Regions from separate parts of the Sphingobacterium sp. 1.A.4 genome, predicted to be linked through region 1. Evidence: riboswitches for the same ligand, from Rfam matches in the RefSeq annotation. Region 1 holds a riboswitch; each other region holds the start of a gene.
What was found. Region 1 has a riboswitch for S-adenosylmethionine ahead of CRJ00_RS11605 (5-oxoprolinase). Riboswitches for the same ligand answer to the same signal wherever they lie in the genome.

Region 1 (3,282 bases):
AGCCTTGAATGATACCAAACGATCCAATTTCGTGAATTCTATCATCAATAACCTAGAGGTAGGGAAATTGAAGGATGACCTGCAGGAAAAAACGAAGGTGAATTCAAATTTACGGTATGTATTGATCGGGCTTGCGGTGTTGATTATCCTCTTGACTGTGTATGTTATTTATCAAAGACGCATGCATAAAGAGAATAAAAGAAGGATCGAGGAGTACATGGACAAACTGGAACGGGAGAAAACTGAACCGAGGAAAGAAATACGCGTGGAAGAAAAACCTGCAGTGGAAATTGATGCTTCAGAACCTGTAGAACCAATAGAGCCAGACGAGCGAAGTATTAGGCTTTTGGAAAAACTTCGATTGTTTGAGGAAGGAGAATTGTTTACCGATCCTAAAATGAGCCTTTCATATTTGGCGAGCCACTTGGAAACGAATACCATTACCCTTTCCAAACTGATCAATACCTATAAAGAGATGAATTTCAATGATTATATCAATGGCTTAAGGATTAAATATATTATTGAAAAGATCAAAAACGAACCTAAATTCGAACAATATAAAATCAGCTATTTGGCGGAAGTAAGTGGGTTTTCTTCCCATAGTATTTTTAGCAAGGCATTTAAAAAGAGTACAGGATTTACACCTTCCCAATTTTTGGATTATTTGAAAGAGGATCGATAAGTGTTTGTGTATTAGGACTGTGGGTGGGTTGGTTTGCGCAATTATATAATTCAACAAAGCCTTTCTTAGTATAAACAATTGATGTGGTTTACCTTTAGGAAGCGAATCATAAAATCATTAATATGTTTATATCAGTAAGACAATTAGAGGAAGCTGCATTTGCTGCAGATCATTTAGTAAATCCGGTTAACGGTAATAATCCGATGGTTTTGGTGTATTATAGAAATTATACAGCCACCGCTTTCTTTACCGGATATACCAAGAAAGCAGGAGCAGTTTATTTGGATAGCACTACGAATAAGAGGATTTCAAAAAGTAAATGGACGAACGAAATGAAAGTCTTTGCTTTGGAAAAAGAAAAATTGGTGCCCGCTGCTCCTCATACCATGAAGCCTACAATTTTTGGCTATATCATGATGCTGGCTGTGGTCGGATTCTTTGGCTATATGGCTTATGATTCATTAAAACCAGCTAAACCGATTCCTGCGGAATATACCGCACTTTTGAAAGAACCAAAGGCAGGGGATATGTATTATGGTCGATATGAGCAGATGGAACCGGGTGAACGAGTGGCTAGAAAGGCGGGTTTCGGATGGTTTAAGGTGCTGAATAATCAGAATGGTAATATTGTGGTGGCATTGAATAAACATATGAGCAGTAATCATAAACCTTCCAAGGATATGGATCAGGTGGATTTTGAGGAAACTGGTAAATTGGTTAAGATTCAATCTCAGGAAAGCTATGAATTAAAATTAAGGTCTGAGGATAAGACGTTGGAGTTTTATTTTACGGAGAAGAAGTAGGGGGATTTTAGATGATAGATGATAGATGATAGATTTTTGACCTTTCTCGTCATTGCGAGGAACGAAGCAATCTTCCTTCATGTCATGCTGAGCGAAGTCGAAGCATCTACGTTTGGTACCCAGTACAGATCTTTCGACTTCGCTCAGCATGACATACTCGTACAGATCCTTCGACGATGCTCAGGATGACAAAGTCCATAGATTGCTTCGTTCCTCCCAATGACGGGAAGATTGCTTCGTCGTGCCTCCTCGCAATGACGCATTTATACCCATACCATAATCAAAAAAAAAATTTTTTTGAAATCCCAATAATATCTACTAACTTTGTAGAGTATTCAGAATTGCAAAAGCAATACCAACCGAGTGTAGACACCGCGGTGGTGAAATAATACGGGTTTCCTACCAAAATAAACGAAAAGGAACAACACCCCAAAATTTCTGGATGCAAGGATGGTTTAATTTTTAAACAAGAATTGTATGTCAAACACAAAAGAATTTCAACAACACTTAGTGGAGCAGTTCCACCATTACAGTACCCAAGAATTGGTGGTATTGAACAATGATTTAGTACAATCTAACTGGGGGAGCAGTAAAACTGCCTTTCGCAGTGCACTATTAACGACTCTCTCTAAACGAGGCATAGATCTATCTGCAATTATCCATAGTTTGGATGGATTTACGCAAATCCAGCGGGTGGCCGTCCGCCTCGAGGCTAATAAATTAGTTCCCCTGGATGCATAACATGTTCTATAGGCAGTAGGTCAACGACTTACTGCCGTTTTTTTAATAACTATTCACTTATTTTATAGATAGCTCACTTATTTTATAGATAGCGCATAAAGGGCAAAAGTACCCAGCCAATGTGTTCCCATATAATCATCCTGTTTGGATATATTTGGGATGGAGAAAGCAACGTGCGCATGTGCTATTTGGTTCAGGTGTTTTAGTGCTGGAAGTTTTAAGGCAATACCTTTCAAACAGGCAGCACGACTGTAATTTAAGCCATCCAGATGCACCAGTTTTCCATCGGTTCGATCTTTTACAATGGCAGGTTCAAGCTTGAAGCTGCTATCATAAAGTTCGGGCATAAAAGTCTTCAACCAAGCATCATAGGCCGAACTCTCCATGATCTTGCTCATCAGAAAGGCTTCTTCTAAGCAAGGGGATAGGAAATCATATCCGGAAGGTTCATAAGCCAGGTTACAGTTTTTATCCTGATGGTAAAGACGCTCTGCATTCTCAGATATGCTTTTTATAAAATTCTGATTGTTAACTGTTTTAGCATAATCTAAGGAAAGGGATAGTCCAAATGCAGAATTATCATGTTGTCCTGCTCGGATAGGATAGACCAGTTTTGGAAGGTATTCCATGTAACGCTGTACCAAAAGATCCACTAATGGCTGTAGGGCTTGTTCCCATTTTTTGGCGTCGGCATCCTCCCAGGTATGTAACTCCTCCTGCAGTTTGAACAACCATGCCCATCCATAGGTCCTTTCAAAATTCAGGTTGTTCTTATCTTCAAAAAAGGCTTTTTCAACCTGTACATTTTCCGGTGTAATATGGGCATTCAATACCTTCCTAATGGCACCATCGGTATCCAATTCCGGGAATTCTTTCATCAACTTGACGATCGACCAATAGCCATGAACCGAAGAGTGCCAATCAAAACAGCCATAGAAAACCGGCCGTAAGGATTTTGGGGTTTTAAGATCGGCATCCGATCCGATAACCTGGCCTAATTTATTCGGATATTCGATCTGTAAACAATGGGTAGGTAAGGAAAAAATAGATTTGGCA
Region 2 (3,282 bases), on a different contig from region 1:
GGTACTACCGGAGAAACAGCAACCTTAAATCAAGAGGAACGAAAGCAGGTCTGGGCATTTACTTCGAAGCATGTGAATAAACGTATTCCGTTGGTGGCAGGTATTGGTGGAAACAATACCCACGAAATCGTGGAACAGGTGAAGAACTTTGAAAGCTTGGATTATATGGCAATTCTTTCCGTATCGCCTTATTATAACAAGCCTACGCAAGAAGGGATTTATCAGCATTATAAAGCGGTTGCAGAAGCAGCAAAATTGCCAATTATTTTATATAATGTACCGGGAAGGACGGGTAGTAATATGAGTCCGGCGACAACAGTACGCTTGGCAAAGGATTTTTCGAATATTGTAGCGACGAAAGAAGCTTCCGGGAATTTTGCGCAGTTCAGTGAGATTTTGAGGGATAAGCCAGAAGGATTTTTATTGATTTCTGGGGATGATCCAGTGACACTTCCGATGATGGCGTTGGGAGCTGCAGGGATTATTTCTGTGGTGGGTAATGCGTATCCGAATAAGGTTTCAACCTTGGCGCATTTATGTGCGGAAGGTAATTTTGAAGAAGCAAGAGCGATTCATCAGGAGTTATTGAGGATTACAGATCTTTGTTTTGTAGAAGGAAATCCTTGTGGGGTGAAGTATATTTTGGAGAGGAAAGGATTTGGAAAGGATAATGTGAGGTTGCCTTTGGTTCCTGTTACTGATGGGACAAGGAAGTTGATTGATGAAGAGATGGCGGTATTGGGGTAAGGGGATTTAGGCTACACGTCATTGCGCCTCGCGTCATTGCGAGGAACACGTAATTACGCCTACCCGTCATTGCGAGGAACGAAGCAATCTTCAGCCATGTCATGCTGAGCGAAGTCGAAGCATCTACATGTGGTACCCGTACAGATCCTTCGACTACGCTCAGGATGACAAAGGCTGCTCAGGATGTCAAAGTCCAAAGATTGCTTCGTCGTGCCTCCTCGCAATGACGTAAAGCTCCTCGCAATGACGAAAATTCAACCAAGTTTCTTATTTTTAGGTATTCTTTTTGTGCTATCAACATACAACACTTTAAGACACACATACAACCCTATAAGAAAAAAACATCGTTATGGAAACTTCAAACCAACCCCCTAAACAAGAAAAATCCATGTTCAAGAAAATCCTAGGATGGTTCTTTTTGGTATTATTCGCAGGAATTGCCATTGCCATCTTCTTTAAATATTTCTTTGTATTCGGCGAAGGTGTCAAATCCGGCGAATTAAACTACGCGGTCAAAAAAGGCAATATCTTCAAAACCTACGAAGGAAAACTCATCCAGGAAGGAATCAGGACCCAATCAACAGGCGCCGGTCTTTCCAGCAATGAATTTGAATTCTCCATTGCCAATGATTCCATTTACCAAATCCTGGAAAGCAATTCTGGAAAATCCTTCGACCTACACTATAAAGAGTACCACGGCGTTATTCCATGGCGTGGAAACACCCGCTATATCGTCGATAAAGTAGTCGAAATCCGCGAAGCAAAACCTAGAGGATTTTAGGTTTCTTCAATTTTTTTTAGGTAAAACGTTGCAAATATTGATTTCACACCCTATATTTGCGACGTACTTCAATAGTAGTACCCTAATCAATACCCTTCTCTGAATGGTCTTGATTTATAAAGAAGTGGCGAGAGACTGGCTCTATGACCCACTGGCAACCTTCAACGTGATTGAAAAGGTGCCAATTCCTGTCCGAAGCAATAATGCTTAGGAGCATATAAATGAAATAGACTATGACAATTACATCATCAAAATCTACATTTCAAGCTTGCTGTATAACGCGAATGCGTTAGTCGTCGGTATGTTTATACATTCCCTTTCTCAAAGGCAAAAGGGAAAAACATGACCATTTTAGACGACTACCGTAAGGACAGCCTTATGCCTGAAAAACCCATTAATTTTAATTTAAAACCAAAAAATCATGTCAGAAAATAAAAACTTTAAATTTGAAACCTTACAGGTTCATGCCGGCCAAGAAGTAGATCCTACTACCGGTTCAAGAGCTTTACCTATATACCAGACTTCATCATACGTATTTGAAAATGCAGAACATGGAGCCAATCTTTTTGCCTTAAAGCAGTTCGGAAATATCTATACCCGTATCATGAACCCAACCACCGATGCATTCGAAAAAAGAGTCGCAGCGTTGGAAGGAGGTGTTGCTGCATTAGCGGTGGCTTCTGGACAGGCAGCCCAATTCATCGCATTAACCAACATCCTGGAATCAGGAGATAATTTTGTGTCGGGTGCTAACCTATATGGAGGTACTTACAACCAATTCAAGGTTTCTTTCAAAAGATTAGGTATCGAAGCGAGATTTGCGGAGGATACCGATGCCGATAAGATCGAATCTTTGATCGACGATAAAACCAAAGCGATCTATGTAGAGACCATAGGTAACCCAAGCTATAACATTCCCGATTTTGAAAAAATTGTGGCTGTTGCCAAAAAACATGACCTTCCGTTGATCGTCGATAATACCTTTGGTGCAGGCGGTTATCTGTTCAAACCTTTGGAGCATGGTGCTAATATTGTAGTAGAATCCGCTACGAAATGGATCGGTGGACATGGAACTAGCATCGGCGGTGTGATCGTGGATGGTGGTAACTACAACTGGGGAAATGGAAAATTCAAGCAATTTTCTGAACCTTCCGAAGGCTACCATGGCTTGGTGTTCTCGGAGGTATTCGGTGAAAACGGTCCTTTCGGAAACATCCAATTTGCGATCCGTGCTCGTGTAGAAGGCCTTCGTGATTTTGGCCCTGCCCTATCTCCTTTCAATTCCTGGTTATTGGTGCAAGGATTAGAAACCCTTTCCCTACGTGTACAACGCCATGTGGACAATGCCTTAGAGATCGCCCAATGGTTGGATGCACATCCACAGGTGGAAAAAGTAAGCTATCCGGGATTGAAAAGCCACCCATACCATCAAAATGCTCAGAAATACCTGAAGAATGGTTATGGTGCCGTATTATCCTTCACCGTTAAAGGCGGCGTAGAGAAAGCCAATGAATTTATTGATTCCCTAGAGCTGATCAGCCATTTGGCAAACGTTGGGGATGCTAAATCATTGATCATCCATCCTGCGGCTACCACTCACCAACAATTGAGTGCTGAAGATCAGGTAAAAGCAGGTGTACAACCAGGTCAATTGCGTTTGTCGGTAGGTATTGAGCATATTGATGACATCAAAGCAGACTTGGAACAAGCATTTCAGAAGATTAAATAGATCCTAATAGGTCTTAGCGTAAGCA
Region 3 (3,282 bases), on a different contig from region 1:
AGGTTATGTATTCCCGACCAACAAACATCGTAGTATCGGTCTACAATTATCAGCAAGCCGCTATAAACAGGAAAGTTTCTTCGGATTGAATGCTTACGACAGTGAGCAGAAATCCATGTATGCCAACTTATTGTTCCAGGATATCATTTCCGATGTGACCCATAAATACAAAGTGGGTGCATCCATCCAATATGATGATATGGATGAGCAGTTAAGCCGTGTGAACAGCACAAATGATTACGATTATAACTTCGGAAGAAAAGAATCGGTTGCGGGTGCATTCTTAGAATATACCTTTAGCCCTTCGGAGAAATTCGATGCGGTATTGGGTATCCGCCAGGATTACAATAACCTATATGGTTGGTTCACCACACCACGGGCGGTACTGCGTTATGAGCCTATCTTAGGAACCACTTTCCGCATCAGTTCAGGACGTGGACAACGTACAGCGAATGTTTTTGCAGAGAACTTAGGTATTTTTGCATCCAGCCGTACTATTAAAGACTTGGCCCAATTGGTGTCTGGTGAAGCAGCTTATGGATTAAAACCAGAGGTTTCTTGGAATACAGGCTTTACATTTGACCAAAGCTTCCAATTGTTCGGTCGTGAGTCTGGCTTATCGTTAGAATTGTTCCACAACAACTTCCAAAACCAGGTCGTGGTTGATTTCGAAAACCCACGAGAAGTAGCATTCTATAATCTGGATGGCAAATCCTATTCGAACAGTGTTCAGGCAGAATTCCGTTTCATGCCGGCACAGCACTTCGAAGCACGTTTTGCATACCGTATGTTGGATGTACAGACCGAATATACTTCCGGAAAATTACAGAAACCATTGACAGCAAAACACCGTGGATTCATGAACTTGGCCTACAACCTACATTCGGGATGGAGTTTTGATTATACCTTGAATGTGGTGGGCAAGAAACGTCTTCCAAGTACGGTAGGTAATCCAGAGGCGTATCAATTGGCAACGGAATCAGATGCTTATGTTACGATGAATGCTCAGGTGAGCAGAACATTTGGAAAGAACAAGAATTTTGATGTGTATGTTGGTGGTGAGAACCTGAGCAACTACTTCCAAAAAGATCCGATCTTGGCACATGACAACCCGTTTGGAGCTAATTTCGACACGAATTTAGTTTGGGGTCCGATAGTAGGAAGAATGTTTTATACCGGTATCAGATACCATATTAAGTAAAAAGGTAAAATATTTATTAAGTAATAGCATGAAGAGCCTCTGGTGTAAAAGCTGGGGGCTTTTTCTGTTTTAGCAGGGGATAAATGAAAGATATAGAAATATTTTTTTGTTAATATAAAATCTTATCCCTACCTTAGCACCGCTTATAGAGAAAGGCAGAGGGACTAGACCCGATGAAGCCTTAGCAACCTGTCCCTTGACAAGGTGCTACATTCTACCTCTAAAGAGGAACGATAAGCTGGACTCACTAATCCTTAGGAGCCTTCTCTTAGCAAACGACTTTAGTAAAAATTAATTAAGTACAATACTTTATGTTATTAACGAACAATTTAGGTTACCCACGTGTGGGCGCGTTCCGCGAGCTAAAGAAAGCTAATGAAGCTTACTGGGCAAAAAAAATCAGCGCGGAAGAATTATTGCAAGCTGGACTGAAAATCCGTGAAGGCAATTGGAAGACTCAAAAAGATGCAGGCATCGATTTGATCCCTTCTAACGATTTCTCATTCTACGATCAAGTATTAGACCTATCCTTAACTGTAGGCGCTATCCCTGCTCGTTACAACTCCCTTTTGAACAAAATCGATCGCCAGTATAACTTAGACCTATACTTCGCGATGGCTCGTGGTTTCCAAGAAGGTGGTGTCGATGTGACCGCTATGGAAATGACCAAATGGTTCGATACAAACTACCACTATATCGTTCCTGAATTCGTTAAAAACCAAGAATTCAAATTGACTTCAGAGAAATTCCTAAGCGAATACAATGAAGCAAAACAACAAGGTATCGAAACTAAACCGGTGATCATCGGCCCAATCACTTACTTATTATTAGGTAAAGAAAAAGAAGCTGGATTCAACCGTATCGATCTTATCGATAGTTTATTACCTGTTTACGAAGAAATCTTAGCAAAATTGGCTGATGCTGGCGCTCAATACGTACAGATCGACGAGCCTTTCTTAGCTTTGGATATCAACGATGCTACCCGTGCGCTATACGCAAGTGTTTTCGAAAAACTTGCAGCAGCAGCTAAAGGCATCAAATTAATCGTTGCAACTTATTTCGAGGCATTACGTGACAACGAAGATACTGCTTTGGCACTTCCTGTACACGCGCTTCACCTGGATCTAGTTCGTGGTGAAGATCAACTCGACTCTATATTAGCGAAAGTTCCTGCTAACCTAACCCTTTCCTTAGGGGTGGTTGAAGGCCGTAACATTTGGAAAAATGATTACGAAAAATCCTTGACAAAAATCAACCAAGCAGTTGAGAAATTAGGAAAAGACCGTGTATGGGTTGCTCCTTCTTCTTCTCTATTGCACGTTCCTTTTGACTTGGACAACGAAAACAACGAAGAGTCTCTTCCTGCGGAAGTTAAAAACTGGTTAGCGTTCGCTAAACAGAAATTAGCTGAAGTAAAAGACTTAGCGGTATTGGCAGAAGGTGAAGTAGATGCAGCAACACAAAAACGTTTCGAAGCCAACAAAGCAGCAAACGAAAGCCGCCGTACTTCTCCATTGATCCACAAACCAGAAGTTAAAACCCGTGTAAGCAACATCACTGATGAAGACGCTACACGTACTTCTAAATTCAACGATCGTAAAAAAGCGCAAAAAGCGAAGTTCAATCTTCCTGACTATGCAACTACGACAATCGGTTCCTTCCCACAAACTAAAGATGTTCGTAAATGGAGAGCTGACTTGAAAAAAGGTGCTATTTCCCAAGAACAATATGATAAAGAAATTGCTGAAGAAACAGAAAGAACGATCCGTTTACAAGAGCAATTGGATATCGATGTATTGGTACATGGTGAATTTGAGCGTAACGACATGGTGGAATACTTCGGAGAGCAATTAGCAGGTTATGCATTTACTCAAAACGGTTGGGTTCAATCATACGGTTCTCGTTGTGTGAAACCTCCGATTATTTATGGTGATGTTTACCGTCCTGAAGATATGACTGTTCGTTGGTCTGCTTACGCACAATCATTGACTAACCGTCCGGTAAAAGGAATGTTAACTGGTCCTGTTACTATTCTTCAATGGTCTTTCGTACGTAACGATCAACCTCGTTCAACCACGACT

Region 2: it holds a riboswitch for S-adenosylmethionine, as region 1 does, so the genes downstream of both, CRJ00_RS09520 (O-acetylhomoserine aminocarboxypropyltransferase/cysteine synthase family protein) here and CRJ00_RS11605 (5-oxoprolinase) in region 1, are expected to answer to the same signal.
Region 3: it holds a riboswitch for S-adenosylmethionine, as region 1 does, so the genes downstream of both, metE (5-methyltetrahydropteroyltriglutamate--homocysteine S-methyltransferase) here and CRJ00_RS11605 (5-oxoprolinase) in region 1, are expected to answer to the same signal.

The regions. Positions count from the first base shown of each region.
Region 1 covers NZ_PEAZ01000066.1:24,954-28,235, forward strand. Annotated here, with positions in the region: gene CRJ00_RS11595 (helix-turn-helix domain-containing protein) at 1-682, shown strand, start outside; gene CRJ00_RS11600 (hypothetical protein) at 805-1,485, shown strand; SAM-I-IV-variant riboswitch at 1,812-1,905, shown strand; gene CRJ00_RS11605 (5-oxoprolinase) at 1,963-2,226, shown strand; gene CRJ00_RS11610 (DUF2891 domain-containing protein) at 2,304-3,282, opposite strand, start outside.
Region 2 covers NZ_PEAZ01000056.1:14,760-18,041, reverse strand. Annotated here, with positions in the region: gene dapA (4-hydroxy-tetrahydrodipicolinate synthase) at 1-747, shown strand, start outside; gene CRJ00_RS09525 (hypothetical protein) at 1,097-1,528, shown strand; SAM riboswitch class I at 1,640-1,752, shown strand; gene CRJ00_RS09520 (O-acetylhomoserine aminocarboxypropyltransferase/cysteine synthase family protein) at 1,950-3,257, shown strand.
Region 3 covers NZ_PEAZ01000041.1:180,142-183,423, forward strand. Annotated here, with positions in the region: gene CRJ00_RS05965 (TonB-dependent receptor domain-containing protein) at 1-1,201, shown strand, start outside; SAM riboswitch class I at 1,342-1,441, shown strand; gene metE (5-methyltetrahydropteroyltriglutamate--homocysteine S-methyltransferase) at 1,513-3,282, shown strand, end outside.